2 regions of the Streptomyces sp. NBC_01808 genome follow, and region 2 is predicted to be linked to the other one. Evidence: predicted binding sites of a transcription regulator. Region 2 holds the regulator's gene; the other holds the start of a gene.
The links. Region 2 encodes HspR, which represses chaperone genes until heat shock. Its sites were predicted from a motif close to TTGAGNNNNNNNNNCTCAA; they were not measured.

Region 1 (9,172 bases), 1.5 Mb from region 2:
ATGCGGAGCTGGATCAGCTCCTTCCTCACCCGCTACCGCGAGCGCACGGGCCGGTACGCGGTGATCTACACGAACACCAACTGGTGGACCCAGTGCACCGGCAACTACGGCGGCTACGCGGGCAACCACCCGCTGTGGATCGCCCGCTACGCCTCCTCGCCGGGCACGCTGCCGGCGGGCTGGGGCTTCTACACCTTCTGGCAGTACACCTCGACGGGCCCGACGGTGGGCGACCACAACAAGTTCAACGGCGCCTACGACCGCCTCCAGGCCCTGGCCAACGGCTGACCCGCCCCTTCAACCCCCGCCGGTTCCTCCGGAGCTGCTCCTCCGGAGGGACCGGCGGTCACCCGTCCCCGGCGGGCAGACACCCGGCGGCCACGAGAGCCTCCCGCAGGTCGACGACCATGCGGGGGGTGACGTCCGGACGGGCCCACGCCGCGCCCGGGCCCGGCCTCTTCCACCCGCACGATCGGGCCGGTACGTGCGGTTCGAGGCCCGCCAGGCGTCGTCTTCGCGCTGGGAGCAGAACTTCCTGAACTTCCGCAGGGTCTCCGGCTCGGCCGGTGCCGGGTCTCCCGGCAGGCCCACCACGGACCAGCCGGTCGGCCTGTCTCCCACGTGCGCCTTCCGCTCCCCCCGCCGTGTTGCCGAAAAGCCCGTCCGCGACCGACCACGAGGGGGAGGCACCGCGGCCGAACGAGTCGTCATCAGGACAAGGAGGCGCCGTGGCCGACAAGTTGACGATCAGCTCGGAGGAGTCGGTGGAGGTGCGCATCGCGCTGCGCCGTACCCTGCCGCGCGACGCCTCCCGGCCGCCCGAGCCGGAGTCTGGCGCGGTCGGCGGCGAGGAGGCGTCCGAGCTGCTGGGGCGGCTGATGATGCTGGGTCGCCCATCGTCGAGGGCAGGGAGCCGTCCGTCACCGAACTCGCGGACAGGCTGACCATGAGCGAGATGCGGATCTGCATCTCGGACCAGGCGCTGGGCCGCGCCTTCGTCTTCGAGGAGTGACCGCGGCCGGAAAATGCGTTCCGGTCAGCGCACCACGGTCTGGATCTCCTCCACCGTCACGTCGTACGTCGTCTCGAAGACGCCGTCGGGCAGGTCGCCGCCCGTACCGCCCGAGCCGGTCCAGTCGACCTCCCACGTGATCGACGCCTTCAGCCCGTACGAGCCGCCCGCGGCCTCGCTGGAGCGCCGGTACGTGATCCCGCACGCCGGCACCGCCTCGGGCTCGCCCCGCCGGTAGCGTTCGCCGACGCTCCCGTCCTCGTCGATCGCGCACTCCCCGCCCTCGGGGTGGACCTCGGCGTCCTCCGTCCCCGGATCGAGCCGCAGGCTCGTGGGCGTGGCGGTGGTCTCGGCCCACAGCCCGGTGCCGGGCAACTCCGCCCGCACCCGGACCTCGTCGAAGGCGGCGGGCTCCTGCCAGATCCAGGTGGGCAGGTTGACCTTCAGCCGGTCGTCCGCTGGCTGCATCTCGATCTCGGTGTCGGGCACCTTCACGGAGTCGTAGGCATACTCGGCGAGCATCTCGGGGGTGATGGCCGTGGGCACGTCGGGTTCGGCGCCGTCGTCGGCCCAGAACATCAGTTGCTGGTCGCAGTCGCCGGCTTCGAGTTCGTCCTCCCGGTTGGGGTTGCGCACGGCGCGCCACCACATGCCCTCGCCCTGCTTGTCGAGGTTGTAGTTCTCGGGATTTCCGTCGGCGCCGTCGCGGTAGTACTCGTGCATGAGGTCGATGCCCCACTGGAGGCGGCTGTTGACGGGGACGAGGTTGCCGTTCTCGATGGCGTTCACCGCCTGCTCCAGCTCCCGCGGAGAGGCGACGGGCTCGTGCCAGCAGGCGGGCGGCGTCCAGTTCGTGTCCACCGCACTGATGGGCTGCCCACCCTGCCCGCTGCCCCCCGTCTGGTGGACGACGACCTGGGTGGCGGTGGCGCTGATGGTGCCGTCGTCCGGGTTCGAGTCGCCTTCCAGGCCGATGCCGTCCTGGGCGAAGGCGCTCTGCATGCAGAACAGGAGCTGTAAGGCGGTGGCCAGCCCAAAGGTCGCCAGCCTGACGGTCTTCATCAGGACAGTCCGCTCGCGTTGCACTCGTCCCGGTGATTGGTGACGTCGGCGGTCTGCCACACGCCCTCGTCGTTCTTCTGCAGCGTCGTGCGGTACTCGACGTACTCGTACGGGTCCGACTGGGTCAGGACCTTGCCGGTTTCACGGTTCTTCTGGTCCACGTCGCGCTCGTCGGAGCAGAAGCGGAGAGTGGCGGTGAAGCCGTTGTCGGCGACTTTCACCTCCGGGTCGAAGAAGCGGAAGGTGCCCTCCACGGTGGCGTTGGCGTCCTTGAACTCGCCGATCCAGTCCTGCAGCGACGTCCACGCGCCGGTGCCCTTCATGTTGTAGAGCGGAATGTACTCGGAGTTCGGGTTGGGCGGGTCCTGGGTAATCGCCTCGTACGTAGCCCGCTGGCGCTGCGCGCCGGAGTCCAGCACCGCCTGCTCCTCCGGGTTCTCCGACTCCCAGTCCTCGAAGACCAGTTCCACACTCTGCGGCAGCTTGATCTCCGGCGCGTCCGCGTCCCCGTCCGGCGCGGACGGCGACGCCGCCGGGCTGCTCTTCTCCGCACCCTCGATCTTGTCGTCCGACGACCCGGAGTCGTCGCCGCCGCACGCGGAGACCAGCAGGGCCGCGGCGGCGACCGCCGCGAGGGTGGCTGAGCGGAATTGGCGGACCACGTCGACTCCAGTAACGGTGAGGGCACTTCGAGTGACAGGACGCTACCAAGGCGCGGACGGTTCCGTCAGGCTGCCCCGCGGGCCTCGCCGCAGCACGCCGAACGGCCCCTCCCGGGTGGGTGGTCGGGAAGGGCCGTGCCTAGGGGCGGGGGGTAGGGGGCAGGGACAGAGGACGGGCGAGTCGGGGGTCAGGCCGTCAGGGTCCAAGTCACGCCGCCACCGGCACCTCCGGTTCCGCCTGCGCCGTGGCGCCCGCCGGGGTCAGGGCCAGGTCCAGGACGTGGCGGACGTCGGAGACCGGGTGGACCTCCAGCTTCTCCAGCACCTCCGCCGGGACGTCGTCCAGGTCCGGCTCGTTCCGCTTCGGGATGATCACCGTGGTGACCCCCGCCCGGTGCGCCGCCAGCAGCTTCTGCTTCACGCCGCCGATCGGCAGCACCCGGCCCGTCAGCGACACCTCACCGGTCATCGCCACGTCCGTGCGCACCTGCCGGCCGCTCAGCAGCGACGCCAGCGCCGTCGTCATCGTGATGCCCGCGCTCGGGCCGTCCTTCGGGACCGCGCCCGCCGGCACGTGCAGGTGGATGCCCCGGTCCTTCAGGTCGGCCACCGGCAGCTCCAGCTCCGCGCCGCGCGAGCGCAGGAAGGAGAGCGCGATGTGCGCCGACTCCTTCATCACGTCGCCGAGCTGGCCCGTGAGGGTCAGTCCGGAGGCGCCCGACTCGGGGTCGGCCAGCGACGCCTCGATGTAGAGGACGTCGCCGCCCGCGCCCGTCACCGCCAGGCCCGTCGCGACGCCCGGGACCGCCGTGCGGCGTTCCGCGGGGTCGGTGGCGGACTCCGGGGTGTGGTGGGGACGGCCGATCAGCGGGCGGAGTGCGTCGACGCCGACCGCGTACGGCAGCTTCGCGTCGCCCAGTTCGTGCTGCGCCGCGATCTTGCGGAGCAGCCGGGCGAGGGCGCGCTCCAGGTTCCGTACGCCCGCTTCGCGGGTGTACTCGCCTGCCAGCTTCCGCAGCGCGTCGTCGTCGATGGCGACCTCGCCGGCCTCCAGTCCCGCGCGCTTCAACTGCCGTGGCAGCAGGTGGTCGCGGGCGATGGTGACCTTCTCGTCCTCGGTGTAGCCGTCGAGGCGGACCAGTTCCATCCGGTCCAGCAGCGCCTCGGGGATGGCTTCGAGGACGTTCGCGGTGGCCAGGAAGACCACGTCGGACAGGTCCAGCTCGACTTCCAGGTAGTGGTCGCGGAAGGTGTGGTTCTGCGCCGGGTCCAGGACTTCGAGCAGGGCCGCGGCGGGGTCGCCGCGGAAGTCGGAGCCGACCTTGTCGATCTCGTCCAGCAGGACGACCGGGTTCATCGAGCCGGCCTCCTTGATGGCGCGGACGACGCGGCCGGGCAGCGCGCCGACGTACGTACGCCGGTGGCCGCGGATCTCCGCCTCGTCCCGGACGCCGCCGAGCGCGACCCGGACGAACTTGCGCCCCATGGCCCGCGCCACGGACTCGCCCAGGGACGTCTTGCCGACGCCGGGCGGGCCGACGAGCGCGAGCACGGCGCCGCCGCGCCGGCCGCCGACGAGGCCCAGGCCCCGGTCGGCGCGGCGCTTGCGCACCGCCAGGTACTCGGTGATGCGCTCCTTGACGTCCTCCAGGCCCGCGTGGTCGGCGTCCAGGATCTCCTTGGCGCCGGTGATGTCGTACGCGTCCTCCGTGCGCTCGCTCCACGGCATCTCCAGGACGGTGTCGAGCCAGGTCCTGATCCAGCCGCCCTCGGGCGAGGCGTCGGAGCTGCGCTCCAGCTTGTCGACCTCCTTCAGGGCCGCTTCGCGGACCTTCTCGGGCAGGTCGGCGGCCTCGACCCGGGCGCGGTAGTCGTCGGACTCCTCGCCCTCGGGCTCGCCGTTCAGCTCGCGCAGTTCCTTGCGCACGGCCTCCAGCTGGCGCCGCAGCAGGAACTCGCGCTGCTGCTTGTCGACGCCTTCCTGGACGTCCTTGGCGATGGACTCGGCGACGTCCTGCTCCGCCAGGTGTTCCTTCAGCCACTGCGTGGCGAGCTTGAGCCGGGCCACGGGGTCGGCGGTCTCCAGCAGCTCCACGCGCTGCTCGATGGTCAGGAACGGCGAGTATCCGGAGTTGTCGGCGAGCTGGCCGACGTCGTCGATCTGCTGCACGCGGTCCACGACCTGCCAGGCGCCGCGCTTGCGCAGCCAGTCGGTCGCGACGGCCTTGTATTCCTTCGTCAGCTCGGTGACGGCGCCGGGAACGGGGTCGGGGACGGACTCCTCGATCTCCGTGCCCTCCACCCACAGCGCGGCCCCGGGGCCGGTGGTGCCGGCGCCGATACGGATCCGGGCGACGCCGCGGATCAGCGCACCGGGGTCGCCGTCGGCCAGCCGGCCGACCTGCTCGACGCGGCCGAGGACGCCGGTGCCCACGTAGGTGCCGTCGACCCGCGGGACGAGCAGCACCCGGGGTTTGCGTCCGCTGCCGCGCGCCTCGGCCTGGGCGGCCTCGACCGCGGCCCGCACCTCGCCGTCCGAGAGGTCGAGCGGCACGACCATGCCGGGGAGCACGACCTCGTCATCGAGCGGCAGGACGGGCAGGGCCAGCGGCGTGCTGGAGCCGGACTCAGTAGCCATTGATCTCCCCTTCGGCATGCAAGTTGAGTTACATGCGCTCAACCCGGAGGGGTCCCGGGTTGTTCCCGGGCGTCTGTTCGCTGTCAGCGATCGGGCAGGATGGGGGCCATGAGCAGCGAGAACGACGCGGCGGGCGCGGTGACGCTCGACCGCAGGTCCGGCCCGTACGGGGAGGTCGTGCTGCGCCGGCGCGGGGCGCACCACGAGATCATCGCGAACGGCGTCTTCCTCATGGACACCTCCGACGGCCGCTCCGAGCGGCTGCTGATCCGGGCCGCGGCCGAGGCGCTGGACCCGGCGGCGGCGGCGCCCGCGGTGCTGATCGGCGGGCTGGGCGTGGGCTTCTCGCTCGCCGAGGCGGCGGCGGACCCGCGCTGGGGGCGGATCACGGTGGTCGAGCGCGAGCCGGCGGTCATCGAGTGGCACACCGGGCCCGCGGCCGGCCGGGTGTCCGCGGCCGGGCCGTCGTCCGGGGCCCCGCCCCTCGCGTACCTCAGCGGCGCGGCCCTCGCCGACCGCCGCGTCGGACTCGTCGAGGCGGACCTCCTCGACCACCTCGCCACCGCCCCGTACCGCTACGACGCGGTCTGCCTGGACATCGACAACGGCCCCGACTGGACCGTCACCGAGGGCAACTCCGGCCTGTACGCCCCCGCCGGCCTCGCCGCCTGCCGCGACCGCCTCGCCCCCGGCGGCGTCCTCGCCGTCTGGTCGGCCCGCCCCTCCCCCGCCTTCGAGGCCGCCCTCCGCACGGCCGGGTTCACGGACGTACGCACCGAGGAGATCCCCGTACGCCGCGGTGCCCCCGATGCCGTCCACCTCGCCGTCCGCCCGCCGGACGGCGCGGCGGACGGCGAGCCGGACGACGAGGCGGACGGCGAGCCGGACGGCGCGGCGGACGGCGCGGCGGACGGCGCGTAGGGAACCCCGGGCGGGGGCTCCCCGTTCCGTAGCCGAGGCGTGTCACCTCCCCATACGCTGCTAGCTGAACCGGAGGGCCTACGGGGAAGAGACGGCGAGGGCCACGAACACATGGCAGACAGACAAGCCCTGAACGGCCGCGCCGACCACGCGGCCGCAGTGACGCCCGGCGCCCAGCGCAGGGTGCTGGTCGTGGAGGACGACCCGACCATCGGGCAGGCGATATCGGCGCGGCTGCGCGCCGAGGGCTTCCAGGTACGTACGGCGGGGGACGGCCCGGCCGCGGTGGCGACCGCCGCGGAGTGGGCGCCCGACCTGCTCGTGCTCGACGTGATGCTGCCCGGCTTCGACGGGCTGGAGGTGTGCCGCCGGGTGCAGGCCCAGCGGCTCGTGCCGGTGCTGATGCTGACCGCGCGGGACGACGAGACGGACATGCTCGTCGGCCTCGGCGTCGGCGCCGACGACTACATGACCAAGCCCTTCTCCATGCGTGAGCTGGCCGCGCGGGTGCACGTGCTGCTGCGCCGCGTGGAGCGCGCCACGCTGGCGGCGGGTGCGGCCCGGGACGACACGCTGCGCCTGGGCGAGCTGGAGATCGACCACACCGAGCGGCGGGTGCGAGTCGGCGGGGACGACGTGCATCTGACGCCGACGGAGTTCGAGCTGCTGGCGTGTCTGGCCAACCAGCCGCGGGCGGTGCTCTCCCGCGAGCAGCTCCTGGTGGAGGTCTGGGAGTGGGAGGACGCCTCGGGGACGCGGACGGTCGACAGCCACATCAAGGCGCTGCGCCGCAAGATAGGCGCGGAACGGATCCGTACGGTGCACGGTGTGGGGTACGCGCTGGAGACCCCCGTCACATGACGGTGCCGGACGGCGGCGCGGAGCCCGGCTTCTGGCACCGGGTGTGGGACGCGCTGCGCCCGCTGGACCCGGTGCGGTCGGTGAACGCGGCGCTGGGCGCCCTGGTCATCGGCTCGGTGGTGATCGCCACCGGGCTGGTGTGGGTGGCGATCCGCTCCTCCACCGAGGTCCGGCTGATCACGGTCTTCTCGCTCATCGCCTCGCTGCTGATCACCCAGTTCGTGGGCCAGCGGCTGACGTCGCCGCTGGTGCAGATGACCGCGGTCACCCGGGCCATGGCGCACGGCGACTACACCGCCCGGCTGGCCACCCGCCGCCGGGACGAGTTCGGCGAGCTGGCGCAGACGTTCAACCGGATGGCGGCCGACCTGCAGTCCGTCGACCGGCACCGCAAGGAGCTGGTCGCCAACGTCTCGCACGAGCTGCGCACCCCGATCGCCGCGCTGCGCGCGGTGCTGGAGAACGTGGTCGACGGCGTCTCCGAGGCCGACCCGGACACGATGCGCACCGCGCTGCGCCAGACGGAGCGGCTGGGCCGGCTGGTGGAGCAGTTGCTCGACCTGTCGCGGATCGACAGCGGGGTGGTGCCGCTGCGGCTGCGGCGGTTCGCGGTGGAGCCGTATCTCGCGGGCGTGCTGAAGGAGGCGCACTTCGGCACCGGCGCGCACGGCACGGCCGGCGCGCCGGAGGGGGACGGCGACGTCCCCGGCCCCCGCGGCGGCGACGTCCGGCTGCACCTGGACGTCTCGCCGCCCGAGCTGTCCGTACGGGCCGACCCCGAGCGGCTGCACCAGGTGATGGCGAACCTGATCGACAACGCCGTGAAGCACAGCCCGCCCGGCGGCCGGGTCACCGTGCGCGCCCGCGCCGGCGCGGAGCCGGACGCGCTGGAGGTGGAGGTGCTCGACGAGGGCCCCGGCATCCCCGCGGCCGAGCGGCACCGGGTCTTCGAGCGCTTCAACCGCGGCCGGGAGAACGGGGTGCTCGGCGACCACGGGGCGGACGGCGGCGGCACCGGGCTGGGGCTGGCCATCGCGCGCTGGGCGGTGGATCTGCACGGCGGCCGGATCGGGGTGGCCGAATCACCCCGTGGCTGCCGGATCAAGCTCACCCTTCCGGGTTAACGCTCGTTCGGCACTTGACCTACACTTGACCTTGGCCGGGCGCGGGAACGGACGCGCCAGAGCACAGAGCAGCCGGTGAACGGCCCGGTACGAGGACGGGACGCGGCGCCAACGCCTAGATGCCCCCATGCCGCACGCAGGCAAACTTTCTGTATTTCCCGCCAAATCCGGGGCCCAAACCACGTTCGCATTGTGACTTACACGACCTCCGGCGGGTGCGGCCTGCACGTTCCAGCTCCAGGGGCGTAGCCTTGTTTTCCGCTGTCCATCACCTTGTGAAGCGGAAGAGGGCGGTTGCCGCCGTGTCGTCACAGTCCCCTAAGAGCAGCTCGTCGAGCGTCCGGACCGAAGAGCCCAGCCAGGGCCGGGACCCTGCTGCCGCCTTCGGTCCCAACGAGTGGCTCGTCGACGAGATCTACCAGCAGTACCTCCAGGACCCCAACTCGGTGGACCGGGCCTGGTGGGACTTCTTCGCCGACTACAAGCCGGGCACCGCCGGCGGGAACCAGGGGGCGGCGACGCAGACGGCGCAGCCCCCGTCCGCCGCACCCCCGGCCCCCGCGGCCCAGGCTGCCCCTGCCGCGGCTCCGGCGGCGGCTCCGGCCCAGGCCCCCGCGGCGCCGCCGCAGCAGCAGGCCCCCGCGCCCGCCGCGCCGCCGGCCGTCGACGGCCGGCCCGTGGCCCAGCCGCCGGCCAGGCCCGCGGCCGCCGCGCCCGCCCCGCCGGCCGCCAAGCCCGCCGCCAAGCCGGCCGCGAAGCCCGCCGCCGCCGTGCCTGAGGGCACCGAGCTGGTCACCCTCCGGGGCCCCGCCGCCGCCGTCGCCAAGAACATGAACGCCTCGCTGGGGCTGCCGACGGCCACCTCGGTCCGCGCGGTCCCGGTGAAGCTCCT
Region 2 (9,172 bases):
TCAGCATCATCTTCCTGAATTTCATGATGATGAGGGTGTACATAGCAGAACGAACAGGACGTTCGGCGAACACCGCCGGTGACCTGTCACCGCCCGCTTATATCGTCTGCCCCATGGAACCCGCAGCCGTCGGCGCCAGGCTCGCGTCCGCCGTCGTGGCTCCCCTCGTCCGGCGGCTGTTCCGCAGCGAGGGCCCCGGGGCGGGGCTCGCGGGGCGGCCGGTGCGGATGGCGGCGCTGGTGTCGTTCCGCGGCGAGCAGCGGGAGCTGGACGAGGACGGCCTGCGCAAGCTCGCCGACACGCTCGTACGCCGCGCCCTCCGGGGCCCCGGAGGCGAGCCCCCTCCCGTCCCCGCCGACGAGACCGCCGCCGTCGCCGGCGCGCTCGCCCGCAGCCTCACCGCCCTCGGCGACCTCGACCTGGACGACGTACAGGCGGTCCAGCTCGGCCCCGAAGCCCTCGCCCGCCGGCTCCGCCGCGCCGCGGCACAGAGCGGCGGCGGCGATCCCGTACGCGAACTCTCCGCCGACGCCGCCTCCTTCCACGACACCCTCCTCGACACCGCCTGCCTGCACATCCTGCACTTCTTCAGCCAGCGCTCCACCTTCGTCGCCCGCACCCTCGTCGAGCAGTCCCGCCGCCAGGCCGACCAGATCGCCCGCCTCGACGCGCTCATCGCCCGCACGCCGCTCCCCGCCGCACAGGACGCGGCCTTCGAGCGCGAGTACTTCGCGTACGCCGCCAAGAAGCACGGCAGACTCACCATCTACGGCGTCGATCTCGCCGACTCGCCCGCGAAGTGGCCGCTGGACGTGGCGTATCTGCGGCTGGAGGCCGCCGCCTCGCCGCAGAACGCCCCGGCACCGTTCCCCTTCGAAGACACCGACCCCCTCCCCGACCCCGTGCTCCCCGCCGACCAGGCCCTCGCCACCTACGAGCGCGTCCTGCTCCGCGGCGCCGCCGGCTCCGGCAAGACGACCCTCGTGCAGTGGCTCGCCCTCTCCGCCACCCGCGCCGGCTCCGGCGCGGAACACTCCGCGGAACACTCCATGGACTACCTCGCAGGCCGCGTCCCCTTCGTCCTGCCGCTCCGCACCCTCACCCGGCACGGCCAGCGCCTCCCCGCACCCCGCGACTTCCTCTCCGCCACCGGCAGCCCCCTCGCCGGCGCCCAGCCCGACGGCTGGGAGCACCGCGTGCTCACCGCCCGCCGCGGGCTGCTCCTGGTCGACGGCATCGACGAGGTCCCCCGCGCCGAACGCGACCGCGCCCGCCGCTGGCTCTCCGACCTCGCCGACGCCTACCCCGGCAACCGCTGGCTCGTCACCTCCCGCCCCTCCGCCGTCGGCGAGGACTGGCTCGCCGCCGAGGGCTTCACCGAGCTGGCCCTCGCCCCCATGCGCCCCGCGGACCTCACCCGCTTCATCGCCCGCTGGCACGAGGCCGTACGCGCCGGCGCCGTCCGCACCGGCGCCCCCGCGGCGGACGACGCGCAGCTCACGGCGTACGAGCAGCAGCTCACCGCCGCCGTACGGCACACCTCCGACCTCGGCCGGCTGGCCACCAACCCGCTCATGTGCGGCCTGATGTGCGCCCTCAACCGCGCCCGCCGCGGCTACCTCCCGCGCGGGCGCAAGGAGTTGTACGAGGCCGCGCTGTCGATGCTGCTCAGCCGCCGCGACCGCGAACGCGACATGGCCGTCCCCGACCTGCGCGAGGAACCCCAGCTCCAGGTGCTCCAGCGGCTCGCGTACTGGCTGATCCGCAACGGCCGCACGGAGCTGGACCGCGCCCGCGCCGAATCCCTCGTCGCCGCCGCGCTCCCGGCGGTCCCGGAGGTCGCGGCCCTGGGCGACGCGGCGGCCGTACTGGAGCACTTCCGCGACCGCAGCGGCCTCCTGCGCGAACCCGGCCCCGGCGCCGTGGACTTCGTCCACCGCACGTTCCAGGACTACCTGGGCGCCCGCGCGGCGGTGGAGGAGGGCGACATCGGCGTCCTGGCGGCACACGCGGCCGACGACCAGTGGGAGGACGTCATCCGCATGGCGGTGGCCCAGGCCCGTCCGCGGGAGCGCGAGGAGATCCTGCGGGAGCTGCTGGCGGCGGCGGAGGCGCGGGAGGGGGTCGAGGGCGTACGTATCCGGCTGCTGGCGGCTGCTTGCCTGGAGCACGCGGCGGAGCTGGCACCGGCGGTACGAGAGGCGGTGGAGCGGGCGACGGAGGCGCTGGTCCCGCCGACGACGACGCTGGAGGCACGGGCGCTGGGCGCGGCCGGTCCCCTGGTGCTGGAGTTGCTGCCGGGCCCGGAGGAGACCGATGTCCCGGACCTCGTCGCCGTAGCCGCCAGCCACGTGGACTCGGACCGCGCCATCCCGTTCCTCGCCCGCTACGCCACCCATCCGTCGTTGGACGTACGCCGGCAACTCGCCTGGGCCTGGCACCGCTTCGACACCGAGGAGTACGCGAACGAGGTCATCGCAAGGCTCGACCCGGACGAACTGTTCTTCACCGTCACCTCCGACGCCGAGCTGCGGGTCCTGCGCCGACTCGGCGGTCGCCCGATGCTCGACATTCGTGGCCCCCTCGACCCCGCCGGGCTGCACGACACACTCGCCACGACCCGCCTCACCGAGCTGATCGTCCGCAGCCAGCCGAGGTTGATGAATCTCGACTTCCTGCGTGAGCAGAACGAGCTGCGCCACCTGCGGCTCAGCGATTGCGTCGACCTGTACGACGCCTCGGCTCTGGCCGGGTTGCCGCTGACCGACCTGATCCTGGACACGGTGCCGGGCCTGGCGGAGGCCGTCCCCGAAATCCTCGCCGCCATCCCGCGGTTGAAAGTCCTCTCGCTGTCGCCGGAGCGGCGACGCCCGCTGGACCTCGATACGCTGCCGCCGCTGCCGACACTGTTGACGCTCAACCTGCTGACCGCCCGGACCTCCGGGCTGCGCCCCCTGGCCAAGCACCCCAGACTCCGCGACGTCTTTCTCGGCTGGCGGCACGAGGCCGCCGCGGACGACTGGCCGGCACTGGCCGAGCTCCCCCGGCTCCAAGGGCTGCGGTGCCGACCGGACCTGCTGGCCATCGCCCCCGCCAACGCCGCACTGCCGGGCCTCCAGTTCCTCGCACTCGTCGACGACCGGCCCGCCGACGAACTCGGCCTGAGCCGGCTCCCGCAGCTCTTCCCGCGGATCGTCCAACTCGGGCTCAACCTGCCGCCGGGCAGCCGCCCGCTGGACCTCTCCCCGCTCGCCGGACTCGGCTCCCTGCGCGAGGTCTCCCTGCGTCCGTACATGAAAGACCTCCACGCCGGGCTCCCGCCCCACGTGGAGGTCCAGTACCTCGCCGACTGAGCCGGCGGCCGCGAAGCTAACCCCGCTTCTTCTTCGGCTTCCACACCACCAGCGCACTCGTCTGCTGCACCTGCTGGTACGGCACCAGGTCCCGCCGGTACGACGCGTGCACCTGCGCCTCCCGCTGCGCCATCGCCGACGCCGCGCCGTCCACCGCGTCCGTCAGCTCCGCCACCTTCGCCTGGAGCGCAGCGACCTGCGTCTCCAGCTCGATGATCCGCTTGATCCCGGCCAGGTTGATGCCCTCGTCCTGGCTCAGCGCCTGGACCTGCCGCAGCAGCGCGATGTCCCGCGCCGAGTACCGCCGGCCGCGGCCCGCGGTGCGGTCCGGGGAGACCAGGCCCAGACGGTCGTACTGGCGCAGGGTCTGGGGGTGCAGGCCCGAGAGTTCCGCGGCTACGGAGATGACGTAGACCGGCGTCTCCTCGGTCAGCTCGTACGGATTGCGGCCGCGGGGGCCGCCGCGTCCGCCGTTTCTGCCGTTCATCGTCGTCAAGCTCCCTTCGCGGCCTTGAACAGCTCCGCGCGCGGGTCCTCGCCCGCGGTCGCCTTCCGGTACGACTCCAGCGACTCGCGCGCCGTGCCGTCCGTCTCCTTCGGCACCGCCACTTCGACGGTGACGAGCAGGTCCCCGCGCGTGCCGTCCTTGCGGACCGCGCCCTTGCCGCGGGCGCGCATCGTGCGTCCGTTGGGCGTGCCCGGGGGCAGCTTCAGGGTGACCGGCGGGCCGCCGAGCGTGGGCACCTTGATGTCCGCGCCGAGGGCCGCCTCCGGGAACGAGACGGGGACCGTCACCAGCAGGTTGTCGCCCTTGCGGCCGAAGACCGGGTGGCCGTCGACGTGCACGACGACGTACAGGTCGCCGCCGGGACCGCCGCGCTCGCCCGGGCCGCCCTTGCCGCGCAGCCGGATCCGCTGCCCGTCCTGCACCCCCGCGGGGATGCGGACCTGCATCGTGCGGGACGACTTGGCGCGGCCGCTGCCCTTGCAGACGTCGCAGGGGTCCTGGGCGATGAGCCCGCGGCCCTTGCAGTCCACGCACGGGTCGGTCAGCGAGAAGCCGCCACCGCCGCCGCGGGAGACCTGACCGGTGCCCACGCAGGTCGGGCAGACCCGCGGGGAGCCGTTCTTGTCGCCCGTGCCGGCGCAGGTCTTGCAGGGGGCGGACGACGACATCCGCAGCGGGACCGTGGCGCCCTCGATGGCCTCCGTGAAGCTGAGCGTGACCTCCGACTCGATGTCCTGGCCGCGGCGCGGCTGCGTACGCCCGCCGCCGCGGTTGAACAGCCCGCCGAAGACGTCGCCCAGGCCGCCGCCGAAGCCGCCGGGGGTGGTCTGGCCGCCGCCGGGGGCGCCGGGGCCCGAGCCGCCGAAGAGGTCGCCGAGGTCGAAGTTGAACGAGCCGCCGCCGCCCGCGCCCGGGCCCGGGCGGAAGCCGCCGTTGCCGAAGAGGGTGCGCGCCTCGTCGTACTCCTTGCGCCGCTGCGGGTCGCCGAGCACGTCGTTGGCCTCGGAGACCTCCTTGAAGCGCTCCTCGGCCGCGGCGTCGCCCTTGTTGGCGTCCGGGTGGTACTGCCGGGCGAGCTTGCGGTACGCCTTCTTGATCTCGGCCTCGGTGGCGTCCTTCGGGACGCCGAGAACCTTGTAGTAGTCCTTCTCGATGAAGTCCTTGGTACTCATTCCCGGCGTCCCTCCTCTCGTCCCTCGGCGGCCGCTACGGCGTCACCCCTCGTCCGGGCCACCGCTGTCCGTCTCTCCGCCGGACCCCGGCTTCGCGGATCCGGAGGCGTCCGAGCCGCCGCCGTCCGCGGCGCCGGCGGACTCCGGTCCGCCCTCGTCCGCGTCCGCCTGCTTCTCGTCCGGCTTCTCGCCCTCCTTGCCCTGCGACCCGGACGACGCCCCCGGCTGCGGCTCCGCCACGGCGACCCGCGCGGGGCGGATCGTACGCTCGCCGATCCGATACCCAGGCTGGAGAATCTGCACGCACGTCGTCTCGGACACATCCGGCGAGTAGCTGTGCATCAGCGCCTCGTGGATCAGCGGGTCGAAGGGCTCGCCCTCCTTACCGAACTGCATGAGGCCCATCTTGGCCACGACGGTCTCCAGCGATTCGGCGACCGATTTGAACCCGCCGACCAGTTCCTCGTGGTCCCGGGCCCGGCCGATGTCGTCGAGCACGGGCAGCAGTTCGGTCAGCAGGTTCGCGTTCGCGACCTCCTTGACCGCCACCCGGTCCCGCTCGACCCGCCGGCGGTAGTTCTGGTACTCCGCCTGGAGCCGCTGCAGGTCCTTCGTCCGCTCGTCGAGCGCCTTGCGGGTCTCGTCCAGACGAACCGCAAGCGGGCTGTTCGCGTCCCCGTTCCCGGCGGTGGCACCCGGCCCGGCTCCGTCGGCGCGCCGTGCGCCGACGGGCGAGTTGCCCGCCCCGTCCGGGCCGCCCTGCTGTGCCTCCGCTGTCTTTGCGTCGGTGGGGACGTCGGGCTTCTCCTCGAAGCCCGGGGTCTCCTCCGTCACGCGGCACCACCCTTGGGCTTGTCGTCGTCCACGATCTCGGCGTCGACGACGTCGTCGTCGGCACCGGCGGGCGCGTCGTTCTGCGCCTGCTGGGCGCCCTCGCCGCCGGCGGCGGCGGGGCCGGACGCCTGGGCGTCGGCGTAGAGCGCCTGACCGAGCTTCTGGCTGGTGGCCGCGGCCTTCTCCGTCGCCTCGCGGATCGCCGCGGTGTCCTCGCCCTTCAGCGCCTCCTTGAGGTCGGTGATCGCGCCCTCGACCTCGGACTTCACATCGCCGGGCACCTTGTCCTCGTTGTCCTGGAGGAACTTCTCGGTGGTGTAGACGACCTGCTCGCCCTGGTTGCGCGTCTCCGCCGCCTCGCGGCGCTTGTGGTCCTCCTCCGCGTACTGCTCGGCGTCGCGCATCATGCGCTCGATGTCGTCCTTCGGCAGCGCGGAGCCGCCGGTGACGGTCATCTTCTGCTCCTTGCCCGTGCCGAGGTCCTTCGCGGCGACGTGCATGATGCCGTTGGCGTCGATGTCGAAGGTGACCTCGATCTGCGGCACGTTCCGCGGGGCCGGCGGCAGGCCGGTCAGCTCGAACATGCCGAGCTTCTTGTTGTACGCGGCGATCTCGCGCTCGCCCTGGAAGACCTGGATCTGCACCGACGGCTGGTTGTCCTCGGCCGTGGTGAAGGTCTCCGAACGCTTCGTCGGGATCGTGGTGTTGCGCTCGATGAGCTTGGTCATGATGCCGCCCTTGGTCTCGATGCCGAGGGACAGCGGGGTGACGTCGAGCAGCAGGACGTCCTTGACCTCGCCCTTGAGCACACCGGCCTGGAGGGCGGCGCCGACGGCGACGACCTCGTCCGGGTTGACGCCCTTGTTGGCCTCCTTGCCGCTGGTCAGCTCCTTGACCAGCTCGGCGACGGCCGGCATGCGGGTGGAGCCGCCGACGAGGACCACGTGGTCGATCTCGCCCAGCTCGATGCGGGCGTCCTTGATGACGTTGTGGAACGGCGTCTTGCAGCGCTCCAGGAGGTCCTGGGTGAGCTGCTGGAACTGCGCCCGGGTCAGCTTCTCGTCGAGGTGCAGCGGGCCTTCCGCGGAAGCGGTGATGTACGGCAGGTTGATCGTCGTCTCGGAGGACGAGGACAGCTCGATCTTCGCCTTCTCAGCGGCCTCGCGGAGGCGCTGCAGCGCCATCTTGTCCTTGGACAGGTCGACGCCGTGGCCGTTCTGGAACTGCTTGACCAGGTAGTCGACGACGCGCTGGTCCCAGTCGTCACCACCGAGGTGGTTGTCACCGTTGGTGGCCCTGACCTCCACGACGCCCTCGCCGATCTCCAGCAGGGAGACGTCGAAGGTGCCGCCGCCGAGGTCGAAGACCAGGATGGTCTGGTCTTCCTTCTCCATGCCGTAGGCGAGGGCGGCGGCGGTGGGCTCGTTGACGATCCGCAGGACGTTGAGGCCCGCGATCTCGCCGGCCTCCTTGGTGGCCTGGCGCTCGGAGTCGTTGAAGTACGCCGGGACGGTGATGACCGCGTCGGTCACCTTCTCGCCCAGGTACGCCTCCGCGTCCCGCTTCAGCTTCTGCAGGATGAAGGCGGAGATCTGCTGGGGGGTGAACTCCTTCTCGTCGATCGGCTGCTTCCAGTCGGTGCCCATGTGGCGCTTGACCGACCGGATGGTCCGCTCGACGTTGGTGACCGCCTGGCGCTTCGCGACCTCGCCGACGAGCACCTCGCCGTTCTTGGCGAAGGCGACGACGGACGGCGTGGTCCTGGCGCCCTCGGCGTTGGTGATGACGCTGGGTTCACCGCCCTCGAGAACACTGACGACAGAGTTCGTCGTGCCCAGGTCGATGCCGACCGCACGTGCCATGTTGTCTATCCTCCGGATCAGATGCTCTGCCTTGAGCTGGACAGGCTCAAGAGTGCCATGCCGACCACTCCCGGCGCAATTCACCTGAGTCAGCTCCACTCAAGTTTTGTGCGTCAGTGCAGGTGGGAACGGGTTTTCGGGCTACGGGCCGAGGGCCGCGGCGGCACCGGGAGCGCGACGCACATCACCGGCCGGGCGGCTTCAGGGGGCCGGGGCCACCCGGGTACCCTCAGGCGGAGAAGAGATAAGTTACCGCTTAGTAGTAGCTGGGTAAGCCGAGTAGCGGGGCACGTACTACACGTGCGGCCCACACACGCACACAGAGCAGATACAGCAGACACGCAGAGCAGACACGCAGAGCAGTCCGGTCGAGGAGCCCTCCATGCAGCTCGCCGCCATCGTCGTATCGCTGGTGATCACCGCGGTCGGCACCGCGCTCTTCGCTCGCGCCGTCGGGCAGATCATCGCCTTCGTCCGGCTCGGCAAGCCGGTCCCCGCCGGCAGCCGCACGGACGACCCGGTCGCGCGCAGCGTCACGCTGGTCAGGGAGTTCCTCGGCCACACCCGGATGAACCGCTGGGGCGTCATCGGCTTCGCCCACTGGTTCGTCGCCATCGGCTTCCTGACCCTGGTGCTGACCCTCGTCAACGCCTTCGGCCAGTTGTTCGTCGCCGACTGGCTGCTGCCGGTGATCGGCGAGTGGCTCCCGTACGAGCTGTACGTCGAGTTCCTCGCGCTGATGACCACGCTCGGCATCCTCACGCTCATCGTGATCCGGCAGCTCAGCCTGCCGTCGAAGGCCGGCCGCAAGTCGCGCTTCACGGGCTCGACGATGTGGCAGGCGTATTTCGTCGAGTACGTCATCCTCGTCATCGGCATCTGCATCCTGGTGCTGCGCGGGCTGGAGGGCTCGCTGCACCACGTCGGCGGTTACGAGGCCGCCTACTTCGCGTCGTACCCGGTCACCGCCGCGGTCGACGGGCTGAGCACCGGCGCCGTGCAGAACCTCGTCTACCTCGTCGCGATGATCAAGATCTCGACCTCCTTCATCTGGGCGCTCGTCCTCGGCCTCAACACCACGATGGGCGTGGCCTGGCACCGCTTCCTCGCCTTCCCCAACATCTGGTTCAAGCGCAACGCAGACGGCGCGGTGGCCCTCGGCGCGCTCCAGCCGATGGCCTCCGGCGGCAAGCCGATCGACTTCGAGACCGTCTTCGACGACGAGGACGGCGAGGAGACCGTCTTCGGCGTCAGTCAGGTCGAGCACTTCTCGTGGAAGGGGATCCTCGACTTCTCCACCTGTACGGAGTGCGGCCGCTGCCAGTCGCAGTGCCCGGCCTGGAACACCGGCAAGCCGCTGTCGCCCAAGCTGCTCGTCATGTCGCTGCGCGAGCACGCCGCCGCCAAGGCCCCGTACCTCCTCGCCGGCGGCGGCAAGTCCGC

Region 1: the regulator HspR is predicted to act here: its motif matches at 5,398-5,416, upstream of lon (endopeptidase La).

What each region holds. Positions count from the first base shown of each region.
Region 1 is NZ_CP109072.1:5,892,855-5,902,026, reverse strand. Features, by position in the region: gene OG946_RS26235 (lysozyme) at 1-288, shown strand, start outside; gene OG946_RS26230 (hypothetical protein) at 729-944, shown strand; gene OG946_RS26225 (hypothetical protein) at 1,037-2,074, opposite strand; gene OG946_RS26220 (hypothetical protein) at 2,074-2,736, opposite strand; gene lon (endopeptidase La) at 2,945-5,374, opposite strand; gene OG946_RS26210 (spermidine synthase) at 5,483-6,295, shown strand; gene OG946_RS26205 (response regulator transcription factor) at 6,407-7,156, shown strand; gene OG946_RS26200 (HAMP domain-containing sensor histidine kinase) at 7,153-8,280, shown strand; gene OG946_RS26195 (multifunctional oxoglutarate decarboxylase/oxoglutarate dehydrogenase thiamine pyrophosphate-binding subunit/dihydrolipoyllysine-residue succinyltransferase subunit) at 8,583-9,172, shown strand, end outside.
Region 2 is NZ_CP109072.1:4,395,809-4,404,980, reverse strand. Features, by position in the region: gene OG946_RS19240 (NACHT domain-containing protein) at 114-3,353, shown strand; gene OG946_RS19235 (heat shock protein transcriptional repressor HspR) at 3,370-3,840, opposite strand; gene dnaJ (molecular chaperone DnaJ) at 3,846-5,033, opposite strand; gene grpE (nucleotide exchange factor GrpE) at 5,076-5,867, opposite strand; gene dnaK (molecular chaperone DnaK) at 5,864-7,729, opposite strand; gene OG946_RS19215 ((Fe-S)-binding protein) at 8,112-9,172, shown strand, end outside.